3 regions of the Leisingera sp. ABM4_101 genome follow, and region 3 is predicted to be linked to each of the others. Evidence: riboswitches for the same ligand, from Rfam matches in the RefSeq annotation. Region 3 holds a riboswitch; each other region holds the start of a gene.

Region 1 (10,234 bases), on a different contig from region 3:
TTCGGTTGTGATCAGGGAGGAGATGTCCTCGTGCACGTCCTGCAACCGCTGCGCAATGCCGCCCAGAAACCGTGCCCGCTGGTCCGGCGGCAGGGCGGACCAGACAGGGAAAGCCTCAGCCGCTGCGCCGGCTGCCAATCGCGCATCGTCGGAAGTGGCGCAGACGACGGTTCCTATGGGTTCACCTGTAGACGGGCACAGATTGTTTCTAACGTCACGGCCCTCTGGCTGTTGCCAGGTGCCGTTGATCAAAGGTGCGCAGTTCCGGGCCATCGAAGGTTCCTGAAAATTTTGGACTGGCATTTGAATAATATATTATTTAGCAAGTTTCAATGCCAGTTTCGGCAGGGATCGCGCAGCATTTGGGATGAGGTGGTTATTTAAATATATTATTGCGCCGTCTGCAACGGAGGCCGTGGGCGTGGCGAGTGCTTTTCTCAGATTGTGAACTTGCAGGCCTTGGAATGCGGCATCTGAGCCCATCCCATGCGGTGCGCGATCCCAGGGTGAACCGTTCAAAAGGTTCGTTTCCCGCTTTGCATCAGGTTTCGCGTCAGCCAGCCATCATTGCTGAAACCAGCGTGAATCATGCTTGTCTTCCGGTGTGAATCCCGCCTGTCAGCCTGACCTGTGCCGGCCGGTTTGCGGCCGGAAAATATTCTGTCTCTCACCAGCATTTTTCAGCTTCACATCCCCGGCAGGCTGGTCTATACGCCGCTACACCAAGCCTAAGACAGTGCGGTCGTGGCGGAATTGGTAGACGCGCAGCGTTGAGGTCGCTGTTCCTTAACCGGAGTGGAAGTTCGAGTCTTCTCGACCGCACCAACTTTTCCCAAAGTTAGAATGAGTTCCGGGTGCTGCGGTTTTCGCATCATTCTGTCCGGCCCCGCAGCCCTCCGTGAGGGTTTTCTTCAGTGGCGGCGGCGGGCGCTCCTGGCGGTCAAAGGCCTAGCCAAGCTGGATTGCCCGTTCAATGGTGCGGGCGAATTGCAGCAGTCGGGCGTCGGAGCCTTTGGGGCCGGTGATGTGCAGCCCCGCGGGCATTCCGTCAGAGGACGTTCCGAAGGGAATGGAAACGGAGGGCAGCTCCAGCGGCGGGGTGAGGGTGACAGTGCGCCAGTCTTCGGTGATTTCCCCGTCCCGCAGGTCCGCGGAGAATGGCAGGCCGGTGGCTGTTGGCCACAGGGCAAAGTCATAGCGCTCGAAAAAGGCTGCAGTGTGCTGCCAGACCCGGGTGCGGGTGTGCTGATAGGCGACCAGCTCTGCCAGGCTGCGGCCCTCTGCCTGCGCACAGGCGGTGCGGAAGCTTTCGCCTGCCAGTCCCATATCCGGCGACAGCGCAGCGCGGATCTGCAGCGCGCATTGACCGCGGATTATGTCGCCATGGTCCAGCAGCGGCGCCAGGTCCGGCGCATCTTCTGCCACTTGCCAGCCCAATTCGCGGCACAGCGGCTCTGCCCGGGCGGCCGCGGCCTGCACGGATGGGTCCACGCGGGCTCCGAAGGGGGCCAGCGACAGGGCAACCCGGCCCGTGCAGCGGGCAGGGGCGTTTTCCAGCTTTGCCAGCTGCGGCAGATCCTGCCAGTAGCCCAGCGGCTGGCTGGCAGCATTGCCTTGCATCGCCTCCAGCAGCAGCAGCAGGTCAGGCACGGTGCGTGCCATGGGGCCAGGCACCGATAGCCCGTCAAAAGGCGCGGGGTTCGGTTCATAGGGAATCAGCCCGGAGGTCGGACGCATCCCGGTAATGCCGCACCAGGCCGCCGGTGTGCGGGTGCTGCCGCCGAGGTCGGAGCCATCGGCCAGTGCCACCATGCGGGCCGCCAGTGCCGCGGCTGCACCGCCGGAACTGCCTGCCACCGTCTTGTCCGGGTTCAGCGGGTTGCGGGTGGTGCCGGCCACCAGGTTGGAGGTCTGGCCGGAAAAGGTGAATTCGGGCGTGTTGCTCTTGCCAATGATCACCGCGCCCGACGCCCGCAGCCGGGCAACGTGCAGGGCGTCATAGTCCGGCACATGCCGGGCAAAGCTCCTGGAGCCCCAGGTCGTGCGCAGGCCTTTGGTTTCGAAACAGTCCTTGATGGCGATGGGCAGCCCGTGCAGGGGGCCTGCAAACCGCCCCGCAGCGGCCAGCGCATCCAGTTCCGCCGCGCGTGCCTCAGCGGCCTCCCAGTCCAGCGTGACAAAGGCGTTGACAGCGGGTTCCAGCGCTTCGGTCCGTGTCCGGTGGGCGTGCAGAACTTCGGCAGCGCTCAGACTGCGGGAGCGGATCTGCCGGGCCAATTCCACAGCACTCAGAGATAGAATATCGGTCATGCGAAGTGGCTCCCGGAAGCAATTGGCACAGGTTCTGGGCACCAAGTTAGAAAGCCTTCCGGGCAGTCTCCTTCCTGAAACCGGCCTCAAAACCGCCTGTCAGCGACTTGCGCCATGGTGCCGGTTTCAGTTTCCTGCGGCCATCAGCGCCAGATTGCGGTACCCCGCCAGATGCAGGTCCGATGCTGCGCCCCAGGCGCGCAACCCGGTTCGGCAGCACAGCACGATACGCCCTGTGCGCGGCAGGCCGGCGGCCAGCAATTGCGCGCGCGCAATCCTGCGGGCCTGCGGCAGCGGCAGCTGCGGCGCCTCAGCCGCATCACGCAGCTCGATCACGGTGTCCGCGGGTGTGACCTGCCGGGGCGCGATGAAGGGCAAAGCCTGTTCCGGTTCTTCCGCGCCGTCAAAGCGGAAGCTGCTGAGCTGCAGGTCTTCCAGCCGGAAGATGAACAGCTGTCCCTTGGGGGATGGCTGATGGTCCAGCAGCGCCTTCAGGGCCAGCTGCGCCTGCAGTGCGCCGATCATGCCCACGGCCGGTCCCATGACGCCAGCGGTTGCACAGGTCGCCGCCCGTGCCGGCAGATCCGGGAAAACGGCCCGCAGCGAGGGCGCGCCGCCGCAGAAGCCTCCGGCATAACCTGACTGGCCCAGGGCAGAGGCAGAGATCAGCGTCTTGCCTTGCCGCAGGCATTCGTCCGACAGGATATAGGAAACGGCAAAGCTGTCTGCCGCATCCACAACCAGATCCGCTCCGGCCACCAGCCTTGGCGCGTTGGCGGCATCCAGCGGCTGGACCAGGGCGGTTGCATCCAGGTTCGGATTGGCAGCCAGCAGGCGCCGCCGGGCCGCTTCGGCCTTGGGCCGCCCCAGATCCTCCATGGCATAAAGCACCTGCCGGTGCAGGTTGCTCTCCTCCACCAGGTCGCCATCCATCACCGTGATCCGCCCGACACCCGCGCCGCCCAGGTATTGCAGCACCGGGCAGCCAAGCCCCCCGGCGCCAATCACCAGCACATGGGAGCGGGCCAGCACGTCCTGGCCCTGCGCGCCGACCTCCGGCAGGATCATCTGGCGGGCATAGCGGCTCATGCGTCTTCCCGGGCCCGGCAGGCCTCAGCCCATTCCCGGGTGCGGGCCTCGGGGTCGTCTGCCAGCTGGATGTCTGTCACCACCGCAGCGCTGTCTGCGCCCGCGGCGAAGACCCCCGGCAGCCGCTCCGGGGTCAGCCCGCCAATGGCAACCAGCGGGGTCTTTCCCGCCATCCGCTTCCAGCGCGCGACCCGCTCCAGCCCCTGCGGGCCCCATTTCATCTTTTTCAGAAGCGTCGGATAGACCGGTCCCAAGGCGACATAGGCCGGGTCAAACGACAATGCCCGCTCCAGCTCGCTCTCGTCATGGGTCGACAGGCCGAACCGCACGCCCCTGCGGCGCAGGGCGGCGAAATCGGCGGTATCCATATCCTCCTGCCCCAGATGCACGAAGCTGCAGTTCAGATCCAGCGCCGCCTGCCAGTAGTCATTCACCACCAGCTGCGCCCCATGCACCGCGCAGAAATCCCGCGCCCGGGCGATCTGGCGGCGGACCTCACCTTCCGGCGCGTCCTTGATACGCAGCTGCACCAGCCTGGCCCCCTGCGGCACCAGCAGCTCCAGCCGGGCCACATGGCCCACGATCAGGTAAAAACGCTCCATCATGCAAACTCCGCCAGGCCCAGAACCGGGGTCGATGGCACCGCCATGTCGCGGCGCTCCATCGGATCGGCCTCATAGCCAAGCCGCCCGGCCTCAACCGCCAGCGCCATTGCGCGGGCCATGCCCGCAGGGGCGCCTGCTTTGGCCACCGCGGTGTTCAGCAGCACCGCATCCATGCCCAGCTCCATCGCCTGGGCCGCGTCCGAAGGGCGCCCAATGCCGGCGTCCACAATCAGCGGCACCTCCGGAAAATGCGCCCGCATCGCCCGCAGCGCATCCGGGTTGCGCATCCCCTGGCCGGAGCCGATCGGCGCGCCCCAGGGCATCAGCACCTCGCAGCCCGCGTCCAAGAGCTTTTCGCCCACCACCAGATCATCGGTGGTATAGGGGAACACCTGGAACCCTTCGCTGCTCAGCACCTGCGCGGCCTCCACCAGCCCGAACACATCCGGCTGCAGCGTGTCGGAATGGCCGATCACCTCCAGCTTGATCCAAGGGGTGCCGAACAGCTCCCGCGCCATATGGGCAGTGGTCACCGCCTCCTGCACCGAATGGCAGCCCGCCGTGTTGGGCAGAATGCGGCAGCCGGCGCCGCGCAGGCTCTGCCAAAAGCCGGCGCCGGAGCCATCTGCGGTTTCCCGGCGCAGGGACACGGTGATGATCTCTGTGCCGCTGGCTTCAATGGCTTCTGCCAGAATGGCAGGGGAGGGGTATTGCGCCGTGCCCAGCAGCAGCCGCGAAGTGATCTCTGTATCGTAGAACTGCATCTCAGCCTCCCTGCATCGGCGCAAGAACTTCCAGCCGGTCGCCCTCGGCCAGCTGCACATCGCCGCGCTTGCCGCGGGCGACAAAGGCGCCGTTCAGCGCCGTGGCGACAGCGGGGCTGGTAAACCCCAGCTCCTCCAGTGCGGCGGCCAGAGTGGGTCCCGTCACCTCATGCGGTTTGGCGTTTACGATGATCTTCATCCGTGGTCTCCGGTAATAATCGGTCTGCGGCCTGCTGCGCCATCGCGGGCGCCAGCAGGAAGCCATGGCGGTACAACCCGTTGAGGTAAAGCGTGCCGTCCTGATCAGTCAGCCGTGGCAGGTTGTCGGGGAAGGCCGGGCGCAGGCCCGCGCCGGTTTCCACCACGCCGGCCTCGGCAAAGCCCGGGTGCAGGGCAAAGGCCGCGCTCAAAAGCTCGCTCAGCGAGCGCAGGCTGATGGCGCGGTCAGAGCTGTTCTCGATCATGGTGCCGCCGATCATGAAATGCCCGTCGCCGCGCGGCACGAGGTACAGCGGCATCCGCGGGTGCAGCAGGCGCAGAGTGCGGCGGATCTCCACCTCCGGGCAATGCAGGATAGCCATCTCGCCGCGCACCGGGCGCAATCCGGGCAGCGGCGCCGCCATCCCGGTGCAATCCAGCGTGACCCGGCCCGGGGCGGGGGCGCCATAGCGGATCCCGACCCCCAGTTCCTGCACCTTGGCGCTCAGGTCCCGCAGCGCCCGCCGCGGGTCCAGATGCGCTTCCTGCTCAAAGAACAGCCCTTGCGCAAACCGTCCCGCCAGCGCCGGTTCCAGCTCTCCAATCTCCACCCCGTCCACACCCCGGTGACCGGTGGTGCGGCGGGCAAAGCGGGTAAGCTCCGCCCGGTCGCGGGCAGGCGCCACCACCAGCGTGCCGCGCCTGTGGACGGTCGTGACCTTGGCCCACCAATCGAAGGCGCGGCTGCCGAGGGTGATCACCTCCTCCTCGGCGCTTTCGCGTTCGCACCAGGGCGCCAGCATGCCGCCCGCAAAGCGCGCGACGCTGCTGTCTCCGGGGGTTTCGCCCCTCTCATAGACGGTGACTGCCGCCCCGCGCTGCGCCAGTTCATAGGCGCAGGCGAGACCGGCAAGGCCCGCGCCTGCGATGGTGATCATTCCGCCGGTTCCGCAGCTTCGGCAGCAGGCACATACAGCTCGCCGCCCTCGCGGAACTTGGCGGCCATCGCCTCCATGCCCTCTTTCTGCGCTTCCGAGCGGATGTCGTGGCTGATCCGCATCGAGCAGAATTTCGGCCCGCACATGGAGCAGAAATGGGCGACCTTATGCGCCTGTTTCGGCAGGGTCTGGTCGTGGAATTCGCGCGCGGTGTCCGGGTCCAGCGACAGGTTGAACTGGTCCTCCCAGCGGAACTCGAAGCGCGCCCGGCTCAGCGCATCGTCGCGGCGCTGGGCGCCCGGCAGACCCTTGGCGAGGTCGGCAGCATGGGCGGCGATCTTGTAGGTGATCACACCGGTCTTCACGTCGTCCCGGTCGGGCAGGCCCAGGTGCTCCTTCGGCGTCACGTAACACAACATCGCGCAGCCGAACCAGCCGATCATCGCCGCACCGATACCGCTGGTGATGTGGTCATAGCCCGGCGCGATGTCAGTGGTCAGCGGCCCCAGCGTGTAGAACGGCGCCTCGTGGCAGCACTCCAGCTGCTTGTCCATGTTCTCCTTGATCTTGTGCATGGCGACATGGCCCGGCCCTTCGATCATCACCTGGCAGTCCTTGGCCCAGGCAGTCTTGGTCAGTTCACCGAGGGTTTCCAGCTCGGCAAACTGCGCCTCGTCATTGGCGTCCGCGATGGAGCCGGGGCGCAGCCCGTCGCCAAGCGAGAAGGAGACGTCATACTGGCGGCAGATGTCGCAGATTTCCTCGAAATGCTCGTAGAGGAAGCTCTCCTTGTGGTGATGCAGGCACCACTTGGCCATGATTGAGCCGCCGCGCGAGACAATCCCCGTCACCCGGTTCACCGTCATCGGCACCATGTGCAGCCGTACACCCGCATGGATGGTGAAATAATCGACGCCCTGTTCCGCCTGCTCAATCAGCGTGTCGCGGAACACTTCCCAGGTCAGGTCCTCGGCGATGCCGTTCACCTTCTCCAGCGCCTGGTAGATTGGCACGGTGCCGATCGGCACCGGCGAATTGCGCACGATCCATTCCCGGGTGTTGTGAATGTTGCGGCCCGTGGACAGATCCATCACCGTGTCGGCGCCCCAGCGGATCGCCCAGACCAGTTTGTCCACCTCTTCCTCCATCGAGGAGGTGACGGCAGAGGTGCCCATATTGGCGTTGATCTTCACCTTGAAATTGCGGCCGATGATCATCGGCTCGATTTCCGGGTGGTTGATGTTGGCGGGAATGATGGCGCGGCCCGCGGCAATTTCCTGGCGCACGAATTCCGGCGTCACGTAGTCCGGGATGTTGGCGCCAAAGTCATTGCCGTCGCGGTTTGCATGGCAGGGCGACAGCTCGCGCAGCTGGTTTTCGCGGATCGCGACGTATTCCATCTCCGGCGTGATGATGCCTGCCCGTGCATAGGCCAGCTGGGTCGGCGCCTTGCCGTCCTTGCCGCGCAACGGCGCAGGTTTCACCGGGAACTCCGGCACCAGCCGGTCGCCCTCGACAAAGCCGTTGTCCTCGGGCTTCACATCGCGGCCCTGGTAGCTCTCAACGTCGCCGCGGGCGAGGGTCCACTGGCGGCGCAGCTGTGGCAGACCCTCACGGATGTCAGTCAGCACATCGGGGTCGGTATAGGGGCCGGAGCTGTCATAGACCGGCAGCGGCGCCTCGCCCGCGGTGGGGTGGGTGGCGATCTCGCGCATCGGCACGCGGATGTCCTCATGGACCTCGCCGCTGACGTAGATCTTGCGCGATGCGGGCAATGCGCCGGTGGTGATCTTGGGGTTGGGGACGTTCATCTGGTGTTCCTACGGGCCTTCGGTTCAAAAACACCAATTGAGCCGGGACGGAGGAAAACGGGCAGGGGGGTGTACAGCCGGTGTACGGCCGGTGCACGCATGCTGCCTGTCCGAAACACGGGTTGGGGCCGGGGCGCCGCGCCATGCTTCTTGCTTCCTACGCCAGTATCAACTGGGTCAGGTTCAAAGGGTCGCGCCGCCGGTCCGGGATGCCCCGCACCATGACGCCTCTCAGTCCCTTGGGCGGGACTCCCCTGCGAGGCTTTAGGGGTAGGGGAGGCGCGGGCCTTCCGTCAACTGAAAATTTTGTAGATTATTTTTCTTATTTAATATCAGTGATCTACGGGCGATATTGGTGCCGAATTGAGGCAAATCGCTGCAGCGCGGCTTTGGCGCTTGATCGGCGGCATTGAAATTATCTATAAAACGCCGCAACGCCATCCGCGCATGGCCGTCAGGTATACGAGAACAGGAGACAGCATGCTGGACGCTGCACCCATCCGCACCGACTGGACCCGCGAGGAAGCGGAAGCGATTTACAACAAGCCTTTCATGGACTTGCTGTTCCAGGCGCACAGCGTGCACCGGCAGTATTTCGACCCCAACCAGGTGCAGAAATCCAAGCTCCTCAGCATCAAAACCGGCGGCTGCGCCGAGGATTGCGCCTATTGCTCCCAGTCGGCGAGGAACGGCGCCCAGCTGCAGGCGTCCAAGCTGATCGAAGTGCAGCGGGTGATCGCCGAGGCCAAGAAAGCCAAGGAAGGCGGCGCGACCCGCTACTGCATGGGCGCCGCCTGGCGCTCGCCCAAGGACCGCGACATGGCCGCGCTGGAGGCGATGGTGCAGGGGGTAAAGGATCTTGGCATGGAAACCTGCATGACCCTTGGCATGTTGGACGAAGAGCAGGTGTTCCGCCTGCGGGATGCCGGTCTCGATTACTACAACCACAACATCGACACCTCCGAGCGCTACTACTCTGAGATCATCACCACCCGCACCTTTGCCGACCGTATCGACACCCTGAACCGGGTGCGCGAGGCAGGCATCAAGGTGTGCTCGGGCGGCATCGTCGGCATGGGCGAGCAGCAGCTGGACCGCATCGACATGATGCTGGCACTGGCAACGCTGGAGGAGCATCCGGATTCGGTGCCGGTGAACATGCTGATCCCGATTGCCGACACGCCGCTGGCCGATGTCGAAAAACTGGATCCGATCGAATTCGTCCGCTCCGTGGCGCTGGCCCGCATCCTGATGCCGAAATCGCATGTGCGCCTGTCCGCAGGCCGCACCGACATGTCGGACGAGATGCAAGCAATGTGCTTCTTTGCCGGTGCCAACTCGATCTTTGTGGGCGACACGCTGCTGACCGCGGACAACCCGGAAGAGGACAAGGACCAGCAGCTCTTCGACCGTCTGGGCATCACCGCGATGGCGGCAGGCTGCGACGGCAGCCGCTGATGGCAAGCGCCTTTCCGAGGCATGAGAAATCGCTGGAAGCGCTGCGCTCGCGCGGGCGCTACCGGCAGCTGATGCCGCGGGACGGTTATGACTTTGCCTCCAATGACTATCTCGGGCTGGCAGGCAGCGATGTGCTGCGTGCCGCCGCTGCCGATGCGCTGGCCCGCGGGGTGCCGGTTGGGGCAGGCGGCTCGCGCCTCTTGCGCGGCAATGACGCGGAACACCAGCTGCTGGAGACGGAGGCTGCGGAGTTCTTCGGCACTGAGGCGGCACTGTTCATGGGCGGCGGCTTCAACGCTAATCAGGCGATCTTCTCCACCCTGCCGCAGCAGGGCGACCTGGTGCTGTATGACGCGCTGATCCATGCCAGCACCCATGACGGGATGCGGCTGGGCCGGGCTGAGACGCGCAGTTTTGCCCATGGCGATGCGGAAGACGCTGCGCGGGTGCTGAAGGACTGGCGCTCGTCAGGCGGCGCAGGCCAGGTCTGGATCGCGGTTGAGGCGGTCTATTCGATGGATGGAGACCTCGCCCCGCTGGAGACGCTTATTGCGCTGGCGGATGTCACCGGTGCTGTTCTGGTGGTGGACGAGGCCCATTCGACGGGTGTGTTCGGCGATCTGGGTCGCGGACTGGCGCAAGGCATCGCCCACCGCCCCAACGTCCTTTCCTTACACACCTGCGGCAAGGCGCTGGGCGCCTCGGGCGCGCTGATCTGCGGTCAGCGGGTGCTGATCGAGACGCTGATCAACAAGGCCCGCGGGTTTATCTTTGCCACTGCCCCGTCGCCGCTGAACGCGGCACTGGTGCGGGCGGCCTTGCAGGAACTTCAGCAGAACCCGGGCCGTCGGGAACAGGCTTGGCAGGGGATCACCCATGCCCAAGGCGAGGCCAAGCGCCTTTGCGGGCTGGAGGGGGTTCAAAGCCAGATCCTGCCGGTGGTGATTGGCGACGACAAACGCACCATGGCGCTGGCCGCTGCGATGCAGGCCCGCGGCTATGACATCCGCGGCATCCGCCCGCCGACGGTGCCCCGCGGCACTTCGCGGCTGCGGTTGTCG
Region 2 (10,234 bases), on a different contig from region 3:
GTCATGGCTGACCATCAGCACCGTGGCGCCGCTTTCGCGCGCCAGCTCTGCCACCAGATCCAGCATTTCAGCCTTCAGCGCCGGGCCCAGCGCGGCAAAGGGCTCATCCAGCAGCAGAATGTCGCGCCCCTGCACCAGCACCCGCGCCAGCGCCACCCGGCTTTGCTGCCCGCCCGACAGCGCCGCAGGCTTGCGGGTGCCCATGCCGTCAAGCCCGACACGGGCCAGCGCGGCCTCTACCCGGCCCCACTCCGCCGCGTTCAGCCGCAAGTTCGCATGCAGCCCCAGCGCCACATTCTGCGCCACGGTCAGATGCGGGAACAGGTTGCCGTCCTGAAACAGCATCGCCACCGGCCGCTTGCCCGGCGCCTGGCGGGTCAGGTCCGTGCCATTCCACAAAATGCGCCCGCGGGTGACGGGGAGGAAACCGGCAATCGCCTCCACCAGCGTCGATTTCCCGGCGCCGGAGGGTCCGATCACAGCCACGCAAGCGCCGCGCGCGATCGCCAGATCCGCTTCCACCGCGTAATCGCCATTCATGATCCGGCAGGCCTCAAGCCTCAGCATGCCAGCGCCCTCCGCGGTCCAAAACCCAAAACGCCCCCATCGACAGCAGCAGCAGCAGCAATGCTGCACCTGCCGCCGCCTCCATCCGGTAGGCCCCCATCAGCCGGTAGATTTGCAAGGGCAGCGTTGCGAACTCCGGATCAGCAAACAGCGCCACCACACCCAGATCCCCCATCGACAGGGCGGCCGCCAGTCCTGCGGCAAACCCGGTCTGCGCCCGCATTCGCGGCAGGTAGACATGGCGGACAAACGCCCAGCCCTGCATGTCCAGCGACAGCGACAAGCGGCCATAGCGCCCCAGCACCTCCCGTGCACGCGGCACCAGAATGCGCATGGCAAAGGGCAGCGCCATCACCGCATTGACCAGCGCTGTCACCGGCAGCGCCAGCGCAAAAGGGTCCGCAACGGGGTAGACCAGGATGAACAGCCCGGTGCCGATCACCAGCGGCGAGGCCGCAAGCCCCAGGATACCCGACAGCTCGCTCATGCCGCTACGCCCGGCAGCAGCCGCAGCGGCCATCGGCAGGGCCAGCATCAGCAGAATCACGGTGCTGAGCGCGGCAACCAGAATGGAGTTGCCCGCCGCCTGCCAAACACCGCTGTTCAAATCTGTCAGCCCCTGCATCCCCGCCAGCACAATCGCCGCCAGCGGCAGCAGCAAAAACGCCGCGGACAGGATAATCCAGAACCCGTCCAAACCGCGCGCCAAGCCGCCCTGCCCGTCCCAGCGCCGCACCGCCCGGTCCAGGCCCGCACCAAAGCCCTCACCCGCCGACACCCGCAGCGCCACCATCGCGGCGGCACCGGTCAGCAGCAGCTGGATACCCGACAGCAGCGCCGCGCGGCCCAGGTCAAAGTCAAAACGAAAGGCCTGATATATGGCGAGTTCAATGGTCGTCGCCTTCGGCCCGCCGCCCAGGGTCAGCGCCACCGCAAAGCTCGACAGGCAAATGGCAAACACCACCGCCAGCGCCCCTGGCGCCACCCGCCGCAGCATCGGCCCTTCCAGCAGCCGCCACATCGCCAGCGGCCCGGCATCCAGCTGCGCCGCCAGCCGGAAGCGTTCGGCGGGGATCTCCTGCCAGCCCTGCAGGATCAGCCGCGTCGCCAGCGGCAGATTGAAGAACACATGCGCCAGCACCACCCCGTGCAGTCCGTAGATCTGAACAGGCTCTAACCCTAGGGAAATCAGCCCCTGGCTCAGCCAGCCCGCCCGGCCAAAGACCGCCAGCAGGCCTAGGATGGCCACAATAACAGGCAGAATGAAGGGCGCGCCCAACAACGCAATCAGCAGGCGCCGCCCCGGAAACCGCCGCCGCGCCAGCGCGCGGGCGACAGGAATGGCGAGGCCAACACTCAATAGCGCCGACAGGCTCGCCTGGGTCAGGGTGAACCGCAGCGCGGCCCAGTCGCTGGCGCCAAACCCTGTGCCGGCCTCAGCCCTGAGCGCAACAGCCCCCAACGTCCCCAATATCAGCGCAGCCACCAAAAAGGCAGCGCTGATACCGGGAAAGGCGCTTACTGGCTGAGCGCGTCCAGCCATTCGCCCAGCGCCGCATCGCGCACCTCTGCCGCTTCCGTCTCGCTCAGCAGCAGCGATTTTTCCGGCGCGATCAGGGTGCCGAATCCTTCCGGCAGGCCTGCCGCCGGGGTCACCGCCGGGTACATCCAGTTGGTGGTCGGGATGATCGACTGGAACGCGTCCGACACCATGAAGGCCAGGAACTGATCCGCCAGCTCCGGCTGATCGCTGTTCGCCAGCTTGCCGGCCACTTCCACCTGCATGTAATGCCCCTCGTCAAAGGCCGCTGCCGCCTTGGAGCCGTCTTCCTCGGCAATCAGGTGATAAGCGGGCGATGTGGTGTAGGAGAGCACCATGTCGGCCTCGCCTTCCAGGAACATGCCATAGGCCTCGGACCAGCCCTTGGTTACGGTCACGACGTTGTCAGAGAGGCCCTTCCAAATCTCCGGCGCCTCGTCGCCATAGGCGGCCTTGACCCACAGCAGCAGGCCCAGGCCGGGGGTCGAGGAGCGCGGATCCTGAATGACGATCTTGGTGTCGCTGGCGGCCAGCGCCTTGAAGTCCGCGGGCGCTGCGGCATCAGCGTTGTGCACAAAGGCGAAGTAGCCCCAGTCATAAGGCACAAAGGTCGCGTCGTTCCACTCCACCGGCAGCGCAAACTCGGCGCTGACCGAATGCTCTGCAAACAACCCGGTTTCTTTGGCCGCCGCGGTCAGGTTGGTATCCAGCCCCAGCACCACGTCCGCGTCCGACCGCGCGCCCTCCAGCTTGACCCGCGCCAAAAGCGCAGCACCGTCGCCCGCTCCAACCAGTTTCAGGTCGCAGCCGCACACTTCCTCAAACGCTTTCTCCACCGCAGGCCCCGGCCCCCAGTCGGAAACAAAGCTGTCATAGGTATAAACGACCAGTTCGGGCGTCTCGGCAAAGGCTGCCGAGGCGCCGAGCAGTCCCGCTGCAAATGCAAGATGTTTCATGCCATCCTCCTTTGCGGCTTTGGGCAAGGGTGGAGGCTGTCCAGTACCTTCCCTCCGCCGGTGTGATCCGGTTCAGGTTCAACGGGTGTCATCTCAGCGCCTGCGCGCACCCCGAGGTGGCGCGAACATTATGCCCCAGCCGCAGCAAAGACAAGCCAAAGCCCCGTCAGGACCTACGGTCCATGCAAACTGGACCGCTGCCCGCGCCGATCCCGTGTTCTTCTGGCAGAAAATATCCCGGGGGAGCCGCCCCAGGCGGCGGGGGCAGCGCCCCCTCTCGCCTTTGCCGCAGAGGAATCCGCTTGAGGCACAGGCCCCTGCCCGCTAAGCACGTCCCGCAAAGGAGACCGCGCCTCATGTCGATGAACAGCTTTGGACACCTCTTCCGCGTCACCACCTGGGGCGAAAGCCACGGGCCTGCGCTTGGCGCCACCGTCGACGGCTGCCCGCCGAACGTGCCGCTGGCGCCGGAAATGCTGCAGCAGTGGCTCGACAAGCGCCGTCCCGGCCAGAACAAGAACACCACCCAGCGCAATGAGCCGGACGCGGTCAAGATCCTGTCCGGCGTGTTCGACGGCATGACCACCGGCACGCCCGTACAGCTGATGATCGAGAACACCGACCAGCGGTCCAAGGATTACGGCGAGATTTCCCAGACCTTCCGCCCGGGCCACGCCGACATCACCTATTTCCAGAAATACGGCAACCGCGATTACCGCGGCGGCGGCCGCTCCTCCGCACGCGAGACCGCGGCGCGGGTGGCGGCCGGCGGTGTTGCACGTGAAGCAATCAAGGCGCTGGCGCCCGGGCTGGAGATCAAGGGCTACATGACCCGAATGGGCGAGCTGGAGATCGACCGCAGCCGGTTCGACTGGGACGCAATTGAGAAGAATGATTTCTGGATCCCCGACGCAGGCGCAGTGCAGGAATGGGAAGACTACCTGCAAGCCCTGCGCAAGGCGCATGACTCGGTCGGGGCAGTTGTTGAAGTTGTCGCGCGCAATGTCCCCGCAGGCATCGGCGCGCCGGTCTATGGCAAGCTGGACACCGACCTGGCCGCCGCGATGATGTCGATCAACGCTGTAAAAGGCGTGGAAATTGGCGAAGGCATGAATGCCGCGCGCCTCAAGGGCTCGGAAAACGCCGATGAGATCTTCATGGGCGAAAACGGACCCGAGTATTCCTCCAACCACGCCGGCGGCATCCTCGGCGGCATTTCCACCGGGCAGGATGTTGTGGTGCGCTTTGCGGTAAAGCCAACCTCCTCGATCCTCACTCCGCGCCAGTCGATCCGCAAGGACGGCTCCGCGACCGAGGTGATCACCAAGGGCCGCCACGACCCCTGCGTCGGCATCCGCGCGGTGCCAGTGGCAGAGGCGATGATGGCCTGCGTGATCCTGGACCACCTGCTGCTGCACCGCGGCCAGATCGGCGAAAACCAGGGCCATATCGGCTGAACAGTTGATGCCTGACGGGACCTGTTGCGAAGCGCTGCAAAACCAAGCAGGTTTTGCACAGCGCTTTTCACATCCGGTCCTTCGCCATGCTGATTACCCTGGCCATCTCCGGCTACCGCTCGATCCGCGATGCAACCCTGCCGCTGGAGCAGCTCACCGTGGTGAGCGGCGCCAACGGGGCAGGCAAATCCTCGCTCTACCGTTCGCTGCGGCTGCTGGCGGAGGTGGCCCAGGGCAGGGCCATCGCTTCACTGGCAGGTGAGGGCGGGCTGGAGTCGACACTGTGGGCCGGCCCGGAACACATCAGCGCCCGCATGAAGCGCGGCGAAGTTCCCGTTGAGGGCACTCGGCGCAAGGGAGCTGTGGCTCTAAAGCTGGGGTTTTCGGCAGAAGACTACGGATATGCGGTCGACCTTGGCCTGCCCGCGCCGGTGCCGCGGACGATGTTCGGCAACGATCCCGAAATCAAATCCGAAGCGCTTTGGGTCGGCGAAAGCCTGGGCCGCGCCAACAGCATTGCCGAGCGCCGCGGCGCGGTTGTGACGGGCCGGGACGGCAGCGGCCGGCGGGTGGAGCTGTCGCGCGACCTGCGTCCCTTTGACAGCATGATGACCCATGCCGCCGACCCGGTGCAGGCGCCGGAAATGCTGTCATTGCGCGAACGGATGCGTGGCTGGCGCTTCTATGACAGCCTGCGCACCGACCGGGACTCGCCAGCCCGGCGCCCCGCCGTCGGCACCCGCACCCCCGCATTATCGGGGGATGGATCGGATCTGGCCGCCGCCATTGCTACCCTGCGGGAAATCGGCGACGGGCCGGGTTTTGACGCAGCCATCGAAGATGCCTTCCCGGGCGCCAGCGTCGATGTCTCGCTGCAGGGCGGGCTGTTTGCGGTGGAGATGCAGCAGCACGGGCTCTTGCGGCCTTTGTCGGCGGCGGAGCTGTCGGACGGCACCCTGCGCTATGTGCTCTTGGCCACCGCGCTGCTGACCCCGCGCCCGCCTGAGCTGATGGTGCTGAACGAACCAGAAACCAGCCTCCACCCGGATCTGATTGCGCCGCTGGCACGGCTGGTCAAACGCGCCAGCCGCGACAGTCAGATCATCGTGGTCTCCCACAACAGCCATCTGGCCCGGGAACTGGAGGACGCGGGGGCGCTGTCCGTAGTCCTGCAGAAGGAATTTGGTGAAACCCGCATTGACGAGCTGGAGCCGCCGCGCTGGAGCTGGCCGAAACGCTGACGCTCAGCCGTGATCACCGGCGCATTGACTGTGGTCGCCCAGCGCCGTCAGCACCTTGCAGCAGCCGCCGCTGCCGCCGTTGCACAGATTGCTGATCCGCTCCAGCTCCAAGGCCAATTGCTCCAGCTTGCGGATGCGGTCCCGGACATTGGCCAGCTGGCTGCGGGCAATGCGGTCGGCTTCGGCGCAGTCATCGCCCAAATGCCCGTCCAGCCCCATCAGCGACTTGATATCCTCCAGCGGAAAGCCAAGGTCACGGGCGTGTTTGATGAACCCCAGCGCATCCATGCCGTCCTGCCCGTAACGCCGCTGGTTGCCGGCATTGCGGCCCGGCGGCGGCAGCAGGCCGATTTCCTCATAGTAGCGGATGGTGGGCACCTTGACGCCGGTGGCCTTGGACAATGCACCGATGGAAAACACGATAAGAACCTCTTGAAGCTCTAGTGACTAGAGCACCTACATTGATCTCGAATCAGGAATGAGGACAAGAGCAATGGCAGGCTGCTGCAATCACAACGCAAGGTTCGACGGGGTGTCGGACGACTACAAACGCAGGCTTTGGCTGGTGATCGCCATCAACGCCGGCATGTTTGCGGTGGAAATGGGGGCGGGCCAAATGTCCGGCAGCCAGGCGCTGAAGGCAGACGCGCTGGATTTTCTGGGCGATGCGCTGACCTATGGTATTTCACTGGCGGTGATCGGCGCCAGCTTACGCACCCGGGCGCTGGCCGCCTTGGGCAAGGGGATCAGCCTGTTGCTGATGGGCACCTGGGTGTTTGGCTCCACTATCTATCAGGTGTTTTACGTTGGCGTGCCGCAGGCGCAGATCATGGGAGTGATCGGCTTCATGGCGCTGGCGGCCAATCTGATCTCGGTCATGCTGCTGGCGCGTTACAAGGACGGCGACGCCAATGTGCGCTCGGTCTGGCTGTGCTCGCGCAATGACGCCATTGGCAATGTGGCGGTGATGATTGCGGCGCTTGGCGTCTGGGGCACCGCCACCGGCTGGCCGGACCTCATTGTGGCCGGCATCATGGGCGGGCTGTTCCTCAGCTCTGCGTTCCAGATCCTGGTGCAAGCGGTGCGGGAATGGCGCGAGGAAGAGGCGCATGCCCACGCTCACTAACCCGCCTGCGCCGCTATGCGGCGCGGGCAGCGCCCGTCCCGCCCCCCACGGGGCGGGCGCTACACGCCCTCCCCGCCGGGCCGGACGCTGCCCCTCAAGCAAACAGCCCTGCGTATTCCTCGCGCAGGGCTTTCTTCTGCACCTTGCCCATGGTGTTGCGCGGCAGGGCGTCCAGAAGGATGATCTCCTTGGGCTGCTTGAACTTGGCCAATTGCCCCGACAGCGCCGCCGTGATCGCCTCCGCACTAGTGCCGTCACCTTCCGGCACCACCACCGCAACCACCCCCTCGCCGAAATCCGCATGCGGCACGCCGATCACCGCGCTTTCCAGAACCCCTGGCAGATCGTCGATCAGGCTCTCCACTTCCTTAGGGTAGACATTGAAGCCGCCGGTGATGATCAGATCCTTCTCGCGCCCGACAATGGTGACATAGCCATCCGCGTCGATCTTGGCCATGTCGCCGGTGATGAACCAGCCGTCCGGCTTCAGTTCCTCCGCCGTCTTCTCCGGCATCTGCCAGTAGCCCTGGAAAACATTGGCCCCGCGCACCTCCAGCACGCCGATCTCTCCAGCAGACACCTCTGCACCGTCCTGCATCACCCGCGCCTCGACCCCCGGCAGCGGGAAGCCGACGGTACCGGCCCGGCGCTCGCCATCGTAAGGGTTCGAGGTGCTCATATTGGTTTCGGTCATCCCGTAGCGCTCCAGGATGCGGTGGCCCGTGCGCGCTTCCCATTGCTCATGCGTATCCACCAGCAAGGGCGCCGAACCAGAGATAAACAGGCGCATATTCGCCGCACGCTCCCGGGTCAGGCGCGCGTCCGCCAGCAGCCGGGTATAAAACGTCGGCACCCCCATCAGCGCGGTGGCGTTGGGCATCGCGTTCAGAATAGCATCCCCATCAAACCCCGGCAGGAACACCACCCGGGCGCCTGCAAACAGCGCCACATTGGTCGCCACAAACAGCCCGTGGGTGTGGAAGATCGGCAGCGCGTGGATCAGCACGTCCTCCGCCGTGAACCGCCAGTACTCCCGCAGCATCAGCGAATTGGAGGCGAGGTTATCGTGGCTCAGCATCGCCCCCTTTGACCGCCCGGTGGTGCCCGAGGTGTAAAGGATCGCAGCCAGGTCACCGGGCTCCCGGGCAACTGCCGCAAACCCGCCCTGCCCGTCTGCCAGATCGCGCAAGCTCCCCTGCCCCATGGCGTCCAGCGTCAGCACCTGCGCCGCGCCTGCCACGGCGCTGATCTCCTCCAGCCGCGCCGGGTCGCAAACCATCACGCGCGGTGTCGCATCACCGATGAAATAGGCCACCTCCGGCCCGGTGTAGGCGGTGTTCAAGGGCAGGAAGATACCGCCGGCCATGACTGTGCCCAGATACAGCTCAATCGCCTGAATGGTCTTCTGCACCTGCACCGCCACCCGGTCGCCGGGCTGCACGCCCTGCGCGGCCAATGCCGCCGCCATCCGCTCGGCCCCGGAAAACAGCGCGCCGAAGCTGACCGTGCTGCCATCGGGAAGCCGGGCAAAGACATCATCCTCGCGCCCCAGGGACGACTCGCGCAGCTGGCGGATCAGGTGGTTGGCGTCATACATCGGCGGCTCCTTCATCTTGCGGCGCCATTTGCGCGCGGCCAAAGGCTGAAATCAAGCCATTGATCTTTGCGGCGCGGGGGCGCAGGTTCGCGCCATGGCAAAATCCTTAACATCGCATCGGCCTATGCTGGCGATCCTGCTCAAGGTGACGGCAATTGCGCTGTTCACCGCGCTTTCCGGGATCATCAAGGCCACCTCCGAGCACGTGCCGGCGGGCGAGGCGGTGTTCTTCCGTTCCTTCTTTGCGATTCCGGTGATCGTGGCCTGGCTGGCGATGCGCGGCGAGCTGCGGCACGGGCTGATCACCCGCAAACCGATGTTTCACGTGTGGCGCGGGCTGGTGGGCACCTCGGCAATGGGGATGACCTTCATGGCGCTGGCGCTGCTGCCGCTGCCCGAGGTCACCGCCATCGGTTATGCCACCCCGATCTTCACCCTGATCCTGGCAGCGCTGTTTCTCGGCGAAAAGATCCGGATGGTCCGGATTTCAGCCGTGGCTGTTGGGTTGTTGGGGGTCATGATCATGATCTGGCCGCGCCTGGGCGGGGACCTCGGCGACGGCGCTCTGCTGGGCGTGATGCTGGTGCTGGCGGCGACAATCGCCCGCAGCTTTGTGCAGATCCACATCCGCCGGATGGTGCAATCCGAACACACAGCGGCGATCGTGTTCTACTTCTCGCTGACCGCCTCGGGCCTGGCGCTGCTGACCGCGCCCTTCGGCTGGGTGATGCCGGATGCGCAAACCACGGCGCTGCTGATCAGCGCCGGGCTGGTCGGCGGGGTGGCGCAGATCCTGGTCACCTCCTCCTACCGCTTTGCACCCGCCTCGATGCTGGCGCCCTATGACTATGCCTCGATGATCTTTGCCATCGTGATCGGCTATGTCTGGTTCGAGGAATGGCCGACGCTGGTGATGCTGGCAGGCGCGGCCCTGGTGATTGCCGGCAATGCGCTGGTGATCTGGCGCGAGCACCGGCTGGGCCTGCAGCGCGGCAAGGCCAAGCCAATGATCGACCCAAAGGGCGGATAACAGGCTCTGCAAAGGGCTCTTGAGCGGCTGGAGCCCGCCAGGGCGACGCGCCCGCCCTCATTTGAAGGGGCGGGCGCCCCGCCTGCGTCCAGGTGGAACAGGTCAGATGGCGCGGGTCAGGGCACCATCCACACGGATATTCTGCCCGGTGGTATAGGCGGCATCATCCGAGGCCAGATAGGCCACCAGCGCGGAGATTTCACGGGCAGTGCCGTAGCGGCCCATCGGAATCCGCGCCTTGCGGTCCTCGGTCTCCGGCAGACTGTCGATGAACCCCGGCAGCACATTGTTCATCCGCACGCCCTGGGCCGCGAATTTGTCGGCAAACAGCTTGGTAAAGCTCGCAAGCCCGGCCCGGAACACGCCGGAGGTCGGAAACAGCGGATCCGGTTCGAACACCGCAAAAGTCGAGATATTGATGATCGACCCCTTGCCCTGCGCCGCCATGATCGGCGCCACCAGCCGCGAAGGGCGGATCACGTTCATCAGGTAATATTCCATCCCCAGATGCCAGTCGTCATCGCTGATCTCCATGATGTCGCCCTTGGGACCGTGGCCTGCCGAGTTGACCAGAACGTCGATCCGGCCCCAGCGCTCCATCGCCTTGTCCACCAGCGCCTGCAGATCAGACTGCTCCAAATTGGAGCCCGTATGGCCCACCCCGCCAAGCTCCTGCGCCAGCGCCTCTCCCTTGCCGGAGGAGGACAGGATCGCAACCTC
Region 3 (10,234 bases):
AATGTCACCGTCATCGCTGCAGTTGCCGCCGTCGCGGGCGGCATCGGCGCGCTCTACCTGGTGGCGGTCCCCTATTACATGGTGATGAAGCCCGCGGGCTTCGGCGAAGCGCTGCTGACCGCCATGGCGCCTTTCATGCCCGGCGATCTGATCAAGGCGGTTCTGGCCGGCCTGATCACCGGTGCGCTATACAAGGCCCGCCCCTCCAGCGTGCTGTCGCGCGCCTATGCTGCCTGAGTTCGAACAACTCCTGTCAAACCGCCGGTCGGTCCGGGCCTATACCAGCGCCCCGGTCCGCCGCGCCACGGTGGAGCGGATTTGCGCCGCCGCCCGGCAAGCCCCCAGCGGCGCCAATCTGCAGCCCGGCACCTTTCACGTGCTGTCCGGCGCCACCTTGTCTGCGCTGACCGCGGAACTGGCGCAGGCCGCCGCTGAAAACCGCCCTGCGGACAGCGAATATTCCTATTTTCCCAGCCCAATGCCCGCTGAGCTGAAGGACAGGCAGCGCAAGGCCGGATATGCGCTTTATGCTTCCCTCGGCATCGGCCGCCGCGACCTTGCCGGGCGGCGGCAGCAATTTGCCCGCAACTACGCCTTCTTCGGCGCGCCTGTCGGGGTGGTTGCCACAATCGACCGGCGGATGGGCAAAGGGTGTTTCATGGACCTTGGCATGGCCATCATGAGCTTTCTGCTGGCGGCAGAAAGCCACGGTCTCGGGGCTACCGGGATCGGTGCCTTGGCCAACTACGGCCGGCTTGTCCATCGCCATCTTGAACTGCCGAAACAGGAACTTGTGGTCTGCGGCATTGCCCTGGGCCACCCGGATCGCCAGGCCGCAGTCAACCAGTTCCGCACGGAACGGCAGCCGCTGGACGCTTTCACAACCTTCCGCGGCTTTGAAAACGAGGACACCGCATGACCATGGCTTCTGCAGATCCAGGACCGCACCCCGTCACCCGCGCCGAATGCGACGCGGCGCTGCCCGCCATCCTGGCGGCCCCCAAGGACGGCGCGGCAATCGAAACCCTGTGCTTCCGCCCCGGCTATGGCGAGCGTGTCTTCCCTGCCAGCCTCCAGCTGTCGGCAGCCCGCGGCATTGAAGGGGAGCGCTGGCTGAAAGCCCCGTGGCTGACACTGTCCGACGGCAGCCCGGACCCGCGGATCCAGGTGTCTATCCTGCCCAAGCGGGTGGTGGACCTGTGCTGGCGCGACCGCAAGAACACAGTGCATCCAGGCGACACGATCGTCGCGGATCTGGACCTGAGCGAAGCCAGCATGCCTGTTGGCACCCGGCTGCAAATCGGCAGCGCAGTGGTCGAGGTTTCGGATAAGTTCAACACGGCCTGTGTGAAATGGCGCGACCGCTACGGCGCCGAAAGCCTTGCCTGGATCAATCACCGGCCGCACCGTCCCCTGCGCCTGCGCGGCGTGCTGTGCCGGATCGTGGGTGATGGCGAAATCCGCGCCAGCGACCGGATCCGCAAACTGCCCTAGGCTCAGGCCTGCAAAAGCAATGCGCTGCCCAGCCCGCCGGCGGATGCGATGGCCGCAAGGCCGGTGCCGCCGCCCGCCGCCAAGTCGTGGAACAGCCGCACGGCCAGGATCGCGCCCGAAGCCCCGATCGGATGGCCGCGCGCCAGGGAGCCACCGTGCCGGTTGACAATCTCCTGCGGCAGTCCCGCCCCCTGCTGGCAGGCAATGGCTTGAACCGCAAAGGCCTCCATGACCTCCGCCGCGGCAAGATCGCGCGGCGTCAAATCAGCCTGACCAAGCACCGCAGCCACAGCGGGGACCGGTGCGAGACCCGGCTGCGTTGGATCCGCGCCCAGGGTGGCACCAGCCAGCACAGCTGCAGCGGGACCCGGATGCCGCCGGGCGATCTTTTCCGAAACCATCAGCACAAACCCCGCGGCATCCGCAGCAACGGCCATGTTCGCTGCAGTGATGCTGCCGCAAACCGGCCGGGCCCGCGCGCACAGCCGGGGTGCCAGTGCCCGGCTGAAACTATCCTGGCCAAGACCTGCAACCGGGGTGATCTCTGCTGCCAGCCGCGGTCTTGCAGACAGGGCCTTGGCATGGCTGTCCTGCGCCCAGGCGTCCTGGTCATCGCGGCTGATTTTCAGCTGCTGCGCCAGCGCCTCTGCCGCTTCCGCCATGCCAGGGTCGCGGTCCGGCCAGGGGGTAAAGAGCGCCTGATCATAGGCCTCTGGCGGGCGGCCATCGGCAAAGGTGTGCATCCGGACCGGGCGGCGGGAATAGCTTTCGGCACCGCCGGCAATCACCACATCATGCAGCCCAGCACGGATCATCGCATCGCCAAGGATCACCGCATCCAGCCCGCCCGCGCATTGCCGGTCCAGGCTCAGGCCCGCAACACGCTCCGGCAGCCCCGCTGCCAGGGCGGCAATACGGGCAGGATTGCCCCCCGCTCCCAGGGCATTTGCCAGCACCAGCTCGCCTGCCTGCTCCGGTGCCAGGCCTGCCCTGGCCAGCACATCCTTGATCACAGGCGCCGCCAAATCATGCGGCAGACAGGCCCTGAAAGCGCCATTGCGCGGCGCAACCGCGCTGCGGCAGGCAGCGATTATAAAACTCCGGCTCACAGCACCCCCTCCTGCCACATCCGGGCAAGACGCTGCAGGTCCGGCTTCCCGGCCGGCAGCAGCGGCATCCTGTCTGTCTTGCGGATTTCCCGCGGCACAGCAGCGTCTCCCAAGGCAGCCCGGCAGGCCTTGCGCAGTGCGGCCCCGCTGCCGCCGCCCTGCACCACCGCCACGATCCGGTGCCCGCGCAGCGGATCTTCCAGCGCCAGCACCGCCGCAGCAGCAACACCGGGTTCCGCCAGCAGAACTGCCTCGACCGCCTCAGGAAAAACGTTCTGGTCCGCGACCGTCACCATACGGCTGCGCCGCCCCCGCAGGTACAAGTATCCGCCAGCATCCAGCACCCCGATTTCCCCGATTGACAGGAACCCATCGTCCCAGGCCGTCAGATCGCTGCTGCCTCCTTCATAGCCTTCAAACAGATACGGGCTTCTCACCCAGATCTCCCCGGCCTCCCCCGGCGCGCCGCCACCGCCAATCCGCACTTCAACCCCGGGATAGGCCTTGCCCACCGATCCTGGCGGCGTGCTGCCATCTGATACAGAGATGAAACTGGTCTCGGACGCGCCAAAGAACTCCAGCACCTGCGCCCCCGGAAACCGGTCCGCCAGGGCATTGCGCAGGGCCTCATCGAGCTTGCCACCGCCGCACATCACATGCCTGACGCCTTCGAAAACGCCCTTGGCTGCGCCGGTCAGCAGGCGCAGCTGGCTGGGCGTCGCATATAGCACTGTCACCCCGAATTGCCGGACCGCGGCGGCCTGCTGCACTAGGCTTTGCCTGGACAAAACCGCCAGCCCGCAACCCTGATGCAACGCTTCCACTGCCGCATACAGGCTGAGCGAATGCCCCAGATGCCCAAGCACGGCATAGACATCCTGCGGCCCTGCCGCCAGCAGCCGCGCATTGACAGCAAAGCTGGCGCGCCAGCTGGCCGGGCGGCGGCGGATCAGCTTTGGCGCTCCAGTCGAGCCGGAGCTTTCGCAATAGACCCGCTGCTTTTCGCCCGGCCCGTCCTGCAGCGGCCTGGAAGCCTGCGGCCCTGCCCGGAACGGTATTTTGCGGCCGATGCACCTCAACAGCACTTCAACACCCGCAGCCTCTGGCGTCAGGACGCGTGCAGATGGCGCAACTTGAAAACAATCCTCATCTCCTGCCACGGCAGCGCGCTTCCTTTCTGGCCTTCTCCTGCCCGGCGGCCTGCAGCCGGGACGGTGCCATCCAACTGAATTTTTCACCCAATGACCAGCGGTGCGGCTGGAAAAAACGGCGCCATCCCTGCGCGGCGTTGACGGAAAGCAGCGGCGTTGCTATCCAGCCTGCAACCGTTGGGGTGCCCCGTTTGGGGCTGAGAGGCGCTGATGCGCTAACCCATCGAACCTGATCCGGGCAATACCGGCGTAGGGAACGGTCTCAAACCTGAAGACGTATTCCGTATGCGGTGCCCTTAATTTTTTGGGGGGGGTGCCAATGGCCCATATTGCGTTGACTATTGCAGGATCCGACAGCGGCGGCGGCGCCGGGGTCCAGGCGGATCTCAAGACCGTGTCGGCGCTGGGAGTGTATGGCGCCAGCGTCATCACCGCAGTCACTGCCCAGAACACCCGTCAGGTCACGGCGGTGCATGAGATCCCGCTGGATGTGGTCGCCGCCCAGATCGATGCGGTACTCAGCGATTTGGATGTACGCGCCATTAAGATCGGCATGCTGGCCACGCCGCAGATCATCGAAACCGTCGCCAAAGCCATCGCGGACTATCCTGGCCCGGTTGTCCTGGACCCGGTGATGGTGGCAAAATCCGGCGACGCCCTGCTGGCGCAGGGGGCCGTGGACACGCTGCGCCGGGAACTGCTGCCGCGCGCAACCTTGCTGACCCCCAACCTGCCGGAGGCCGCAACCCTTCTGAACGAGGCACCCGCAGACAATCCGGACAGGATGGCCGCGCAGGGGCTAGCTCTTTGCCGCACGGGCGCCAAGGCTGTCCTGATGAAAGGCGGCCACAGCACCGGCAGCACCTGCCATGATTTTCTGATCTCGGCTGACGGTGTCATCGCCGAATTCACCGCCCCGCGCCTGCTGACGGCCAACACCCACGGCACCGGCTGCACCCTGTCCTCTGCCATTGCCGCGGGCCTTGCCAAAGGCCTAACGCTGGCCCAGGCCGCCACCGAAGCCCACGCCTACCTTCAAGGTGCAATTGCTGCCGCTGACGGGCTTGGGGTGGGCCAAGGCCACGGCCCTGTCCACCACTTCCACCGCCAATGGCCTGCCGCTTGCCGCTGACAGATCCGGCCGGCCAAACACCCTTCGCCCCCCGCATGTGAACACAAAGGAAACGCCTTCCATGAAAAGACTTGCAACCGTACTTGCCCTTCTGGCCGCTACCCCCGCCGCAGCCCAGGACAAGATGACCCTGCTTTTGGACTGGTTCATCAACCCCGATCACGGGCCGGTCATCGTAGCGCAGGAACAGGGGTATTTTGCCGAACAGGGTTTGGAGGTGGAGATCGTGCCGCCTGCAGACCCCTCTGCCCCGCCGCGCCTGGTGGCCGCCGGCCAGGCCGATCTGGCGGTTTCCTATCAGCCGCAGCTGCATCTTCAGATCCACGAAGGCCTGCCGCTGAAACGGGTCGGAACCCTGGTTGCCACCCCGCTCAACTGCCTGCTTGTCCTGGAGGACGGCCCGATCAAATCCCCCGCCGACCTGAAGGGCAAGAAGATCGGCTTCTCTGTTGCCGGTGTCGAAGAGGCTGTCCTTGGAACGGTTCTGGGCAAGCACGGCGTTACCCTGGACGACGTCGAGATGATCAACGTGAACTTCTCCCTGTCGCCTTCGCTGATGAGCGGCCAAGTCGATGCGGTGATCGGGGCTTACCGTAACTTCGAGCTGAACCAGATGGACATCGAAGGCCGCCCCGGCACCTGCTTCTATATTGAGGAGGAAGGCGTGCCCTCCTATGACGAGCTGATCTATGTTGCCAATCCCGAAACCATGGACGCAGGCAAGGTTGAACGCTTCCTGGCGGCAACCGAAAAGGCCACCCAGTTCATCGTCAACAACCCGCAGAAAAGCTGGGAAATCTTCTCGGGCACGTCACCTGAACTGCAAGATGAACTGAACGCCCGCGCCTGGACCGACACCCTGCCCCGCTTTGCGCTGCGCCCGGCCGGGTTTGACGCCGGCCGCTATGAACGGTTCGAGGCGTTCCTTCAAGAAAAAGGCATGATCAGCAGCACCAATGCGGTGGAGGCCATCACCATCGACGTGACCGCGAAATGAGCGCGGCTCCGGATTATGGCCGCGCTTTCGGGCTGATGCGGGCGGCGGCTGGCGATCTGTGGCGCGACTACACCCGCCATGCCTTTGTCGAAGGCCTGCGCGACGGTTCGCTCCCGCGCGAAGCCTTCCTGCACTACCTGCGTCAGGACTACGTGTTCCTGGTCCACTTCTCCCGCGCCTGGGCGCTGGCGGTGGTCAAGGCCGAAACCCACGTGGAAATGCTGGCCGCCTCGGCCACAGTCAACGCGCTGATCAGCGTGGAGATGAAGCTGCATATCAGCATCTGTGCAGAGGCAGGCATCCCGCAGGAGGAACTGTTCACCACCCCCGAACGCCCCGGCAACCTGGCCTATACCCGCTATGTGCTGGAGGCGGGCTACTCCGGCGATTTCCTGACCCTGCTGGCTGCACTTGCCCCCTGCGTCATGGGGTACGGCGAAATCGGCGCACGGCTGTCGCAAGAGGCCGCCAGCGATAAATACAGCGCCTGGATCGGCACCTATGCCGGGGCAGAGTACCAGCAGGTTTGCCGCGATACCGGCATCCTGCTGGACAGCGCCCTGGAACGGCGGCTGGGGACAGCCTATGACCAGTTGCCGGTCTGGCAGTCCCTGTGCCGGGCATTCTCCACTGCCACAGAACTTGAGGCCGGGTTCTGGCAGATGGGCCTGGAACCATGACGCCGGCGCCCGGGATCACTGTTGCGGGCAGTGCCAGCATCGGCGGCGCACGGCTGTTTGCGCCGCTGAAACTGGATCTGCCCGCCGGACAGTGGACCTGCATTCTGGGCGGCTCGGGCACCGGAAAGACAACCCTGCTCCGGCTGATCGCCGGGCTGCGGACAGGGGCGGACTTTAACGGCACGATCTCTGCGTCGGACGGCTCCGATCCCGCCCCGCGCGTGGCCTACATGGCACAAAGCGACCTGCTGCTGCCCTGGGCCACCGTCACCCGGAATATCGCTCTCGGCGCCAGGCTGCGCGGCGGCAAGGGCGACCCTGCCCGTTTGCAGCATCTGCTGGAACGGGTGCAGCTGACAGACCATGCGCACAAGAAACCTGCCGCGTTGTCCGGCGGCCAGCGCCAGCGGGTGGCGCTTGCGCGCACCCTGATGGAAGACAAACCCGTCATCCTGCTGGACGAACCCTTTTCTGCACTGGATGCGCAAACCAGGGCTGACATGCAGGATCTTGCCGCCGAATTGCTGCAGGACCGTACTGTTCTGCTGGTCACCCACGACCCGGGCGAAGCCGCCCGCATGGGCCATTCAATCCAAATCCTGACAGTGCAGGGGCTAACTGATGTTCCTGCCCCGCAAATCCCCCTGCCCCGGCCCGCCGCCGCGCCGCAAGTGATGAAGGTGCAGGCGGGTCTCCTCACACTTCTCAGAAAGGGCCACTGATGAGTATCACCGAACAGCTCCGCGCTACCTGCCGTGACGATTGGCACGCAGCGACCCGCCATCCCTTCACTGATGCCTTGGCCGATGGCTCGCTGGACCGGGACAAGATGGCCGGCTACCTGCAGCAGGATTACCTTTTTGTCGAGGGCTTCGTGCGCCTTCTGGCCGCTGCCGTCGCCCATGGCCCCAGCTTGGCCGACGTGGTGCCCGGCGCCCGGTTCCTCGGCCTGATCTGCGGACCGGAAGACACCTATTTCCTGCGCAGCCTCAACGCCTTGGGCGTGCCTTCCAGCGGCCAGCAGCCGGCACCGGAAACCCGCGCCTTCCAGGCCCTGATGGACGAGGCCCGCCAGTCCGGCAGCTATACCAACATGCTGGCGGTCCTGGTGGTGGCTGAATGGATCTATCTGGACTGGGCCGCCCCAGTTGAGGACCAGGCCGCGGACCTGCCGTTCTGGCTGGGCGAATGGATCACCCTGCACGCAGGCGAGAGCTTCGCAGGCGTCGTGGCCTACCTCAGGGCACAGCTGGACGCAGCCTACCCCGCCTTGGAACCGGAAGCGCAGGCCGAGGCCACCCGCCTGTTCACCCGCGCGGTGGAACTTGAGCGTGCCTTCTTTGATGCGGCCTGGGCCGGGTTCCCGGTGGCACGATGACAGGCTGGAAGGCCGGCCTCGCCTCAGCCGCCGCTGCGCTCCTGCTGTGGCAGGCGGTGGTCAGCCTGACCGGGCTGCCCCGCTTTATCCTGCCAGGCCCGGCCCTGGTGGCAGAAACCTGGTGGATCCATCGCTGGATCATCGCGGAACACACGGCGGTAACCGCTGCCGAGGTGCTTTTGGGCCTGGTAATCGGTGCCGCCTTGGGCATTGCCACTGCCATCCAGCTGGCGGCATCTCCGGCGGTCCGCACCCTGGTGCAGCCGGTGCTGGTCTTCACCCAGGCGCTGCCAGTCTTTGCCCTGGCCCCTATCCTGACCCTGTGGCTGGGCTACGGTCTGTGGTCGAAAATCGCCATGGCAGTCCTGATCATCTATTTCCCGGTCACCTCTGCCTTTCTGGACGGGCTGATGCGAACCCCGCCAGGGTATCTGGACCTTGCCCGGGCCATGCAGGCCAAACCGTCGCGGATTCTATGGCAAATCAGGGTGCCTGCGGCCCTGCCCTCGCTGGCGTCCGGCCTGCGGCTGGCAGCGGTCTATGCGCCCATCGGCGCTGTGATCGGCGAATGGGTCGGCGCCTCGCGCGGGCTTGGATACCTGATGCTGCTGGCTAACGGCCGCGCGAAAACCGACCTGATGTTTGCCGCGATGCTGACACTGGGGGTGTTTTCAATACTCCTTCACCAGGCCGCCGGCCGCTTGCTGCGCCCCCTCAGCCACGATGGCGGCCACGGCTGAACATGCCCGCCCCAAGGTCTGCGCGGATTCGTCACGCTTGGATCACACGCCAATCCAGCGATAAAACTGCGAACCCCGAACGCGCAGCGGCACCGGCCGTTCAGATGGGGCATCGTGCCACTGCCAGGGATCTTGCAAAGCCCTCCCGGATGGTATACCGCCGCATACAAAATGAGACCCGGGCCCGTCGGCTGCTTCTGCAACCTGGGCCCCCCATCACCTGAACGCTTACTCGCCGGGATAGCCATGAGCCTTTACACTGACTACTTGAATGAAATCGAAACCCGCAAGGAACAGGGCCTGCACCCTAAGCCCATCGACGACGGCGCCCTGGTGGAAGAGCTCATTGCGCAAATCAAGGATGCCGGCAACGCGCACCGCGCCGACTCGCTAAACTTCCTTATCTACAACACCTTGCCCGGCACCACGAGCGCGGCCGGCGTTAAGGCGAAATTCCTGAAAGAGATCATCCTGGGCGACGCCGATGTCCCGGAGATCTCCACCTCTTTCGCATTTGAGCTGCTCTCTCACATGAAGGGCGGCCCTTCGGTCGAGGCTCTGCTGGATCTGGCCCTGGGCGATGATGCCGGCATTGCCCGGGACGCAGCAGAGGTCCTGAAAACCCAAGTGTTCCTGTATGAGGCGGACACCGGCCGGCTGAAAGCCGCATATGAGGCAGGCAGCAGCATCGCCAAGGATATTCTGGAAAGCTACGCCAAGGCTGAATTCTTCACCAAGCTGCCGGATATCGAAGAAGAAATTCAGGTAGTGACCTATGTGGCCGCCGAGGGCGATGTGTCCACCGACCTGCTGTCGCCCGGCGGACAGGCGCATTCGCGCTCCGACCGCGAGCTGCACGGTAAATGCCTAATGTCCGGAAAGGCGCAGCAGGAAATCGAAGCGCTGAAACTGCAGCACCCCGGCAAACGGGTGATGCTGGTGGCGGAAAAGGGCACCATGGGCGTGGGCTCCTCACGAATGTCCGGTATCAACAACGTGGCGCTGTGGACCGGCAAACAGGCCAGCCCCTATGTGCCCTTCGTCAACATCGCACCGGTTGTAGGCGGCACCAATGGCATCTCGCCGATCTTCCTGACCACCGTGGGCGTGACCGGCGGCATCGGCATCGACCTCAAGAATTGGGTCAAGAAAGTCGACGGCGAAGGCAATCCGATCCTGAACAACGACGACAGCCCCGTCCTAGAGCAGAAATACTCGGTTGAGACCGGCACCGTGCTGACCATCAACAGCAAGGACAAGAAGCTGTACAGCGAAGACGGCTCCAAGGAGCTGGCCGACCTCACCGCCTCCTTCACGCCGCAGAAGGTCGAGTTCATGAAGGCCGGCGGCTCTTATGCGATCGTCTTTGGCAAGAAGCTGCAAAGCTTTTCTGCCGAGGTGCTGGGCGTTGAACCAGCACCGGTTTTTGCCCCGGCCAAGGAAATCACCCACGAAGGCCAGGGCCTGACCGCGGTTGAGAAGATCTTTAACGCCAATGCCCGCGGTGCAACCCCGGGCGCGGTGCTGCACGCAGGCTCTGACGTGCGGGTCAA

What was found. A riboswitch is a leader RNA that binds a small molecule or an ion and turns the genes downstream of it on or off. The one in region 3 is predicted to bind thiamine pyrophosphate.
Region 1: it holds a riboswitch for thiamine pyrophosphate, as region 3 does, so the genes downstream of both, thiC (phosphomethylpyrimidine synthase ThiC) here and thiD (bifunctional hydroxymethylpyrimidine kinase/phosphomethylpyrimidine kinase) in region 3, are expected to answer to the same signal.
Region 2: it holds a riboswitch for thiamine pyrophosphate, as region 3 does, so the genes downstream of both, thiB (thiamine ABC transporter substrate binding subunit) here and thiD (bifunctional hydroxymethylpyrimidine kinase/phosphomethylpyrimidine kinase) in region 3, are expected to answer to the same signal.

What each region holds. Positions count from the first base shown of each region.
Region 1 is NZ_JBSWTV010000002.1:3,648,061-3,658,294, reverse strand. It holds gene ACXAEK_RS19055 (aldehyde dehydrogenase family protein) at 1-273, opposite strand, end outside; tRNA gene ACXAEK_RS19050 (tRNA-Leu) at 739-825, shown strand; gene ACXAEK_RS19045 (amidase) at 949-2,310, opposite strand; gene ACXAEK_RS19040 (ThiF family adenylyltransferase) at 2,437-3,399, opposite strand; gene ACXAEK_RS19035 (thiamine phosphate synthase) at 3,396-4,001, opposite strand; gene ACXAEK_RS19030 (thiazole synthase) at 4,001-4,768, opposite strand; gene thiS (sulfur carrier protein ThiS) at 4,770-4,967, opposite strand; gene ACXAEK_RS19020 (FAD-dependent oxidoreductase) at 4,936-5,904, opposite strand; gene thiC (phosphomethylpyrimidine synthase ThiC) at 5,901-7,715, opposite strand; TPP riboswitch at 7,853-7,981, opposite strand; gene bioB (biotin synthase BioB) at 8,196-9,173, shown strand; gene ACXAEK_RS19005 (8-amino-7-oxononanoate synthase) at 9,173-10,234, shown strand, end outside.
Region 2 is NZ_JBSWTV010000002.1:614,781-625,014, forward strand. It holds gene ACXAEK_RS03960 (thiamine ABC transporter ATP-binding protein) at 1-567, opposite strand, end outside; gene ACXAEK_RS03965 (thiamine/thiamine pyrophosphate ABC transporter permease ThiP) at 554-2,110, opposite strand; gene thiB (thiamine ABC transporter substrate binding subunit) at 2,086-3,063, opposite strand; TPP riboswitch at 3,096-3,187, opposite strand; gene aroC (chorismate synthase) at 3,420-4,520, shown strand; gene ACXAEK_RS03980 (AAA family ATPase) at 4,607-5,761, shown strand; gene ACXAEK_RS03985 (MerR family transcriptional regulator) at 5,765-6,181, opposite strand; gene ACXAEK_RS03990 (cation efflux transmembrane domain-containing protein) at 6,255-6,887, shown strand; gene ACXAEK_RS03995 (malonate--CoA ligase) at 6,982-8,484, opposite strand; gene ACXAEK_RS04000 (DMT family transporter) at 8,579-9,514, shown strand; gene ACXAEK_RS04005 (SDR family oxidoreductase) at 9,617-10,234, opposite strand, start outside.
Region 3 is NZ_JBSWTV010000003.1:51,288-61,521, forward strand. It holds gene ACXAEK_RS22145 (biotin transporter BioY) at 1-237, shown strand, start outside; gene ACXAEK_RS22150 (nitroreductase) at 227-919, shown strand; gene ACXAEK_RS22155 (hypothetical protein) at 916-1,494, shown strand; gene ACXAEK_RS22160 (thiolase family protein) at 1,497-2,603, opposite strand; gene ACXAEK_RS22165 (AMP-binding protein) at 2,600-3,688, opposite strand; TPP riboswitch at 3,923-4,027, shown strand; gene thiD (bifunctional hydroxymethylpyrimidine kinase/phosphomethylpyrimidine kinase) at 4,074-4,886, shown strand; gene ACXAEK_RS22175 (ABC transporter substrate-binding protein) at 4,948-5,883, shown strand; gene tenA (thiaminase II) at 5,880-6,563, shown strand; gene ACXAEK_RS22185 (ABC transporter ATP-binding protein) at 6,560-7,285, shown strand; gene ACXAEK_RS22190 (TenA family protein) at 7,285-7,941, shown strand; gene ACXAEK_RS22195 (ABC transporter permease) at 7,938-8,681, shown strand; gene ACXAEK_RS22200 (bifunctional aconitate hydratase 2/2-methylisocitrate dehydratase) at 8,928-10,234, shown strand, end outside.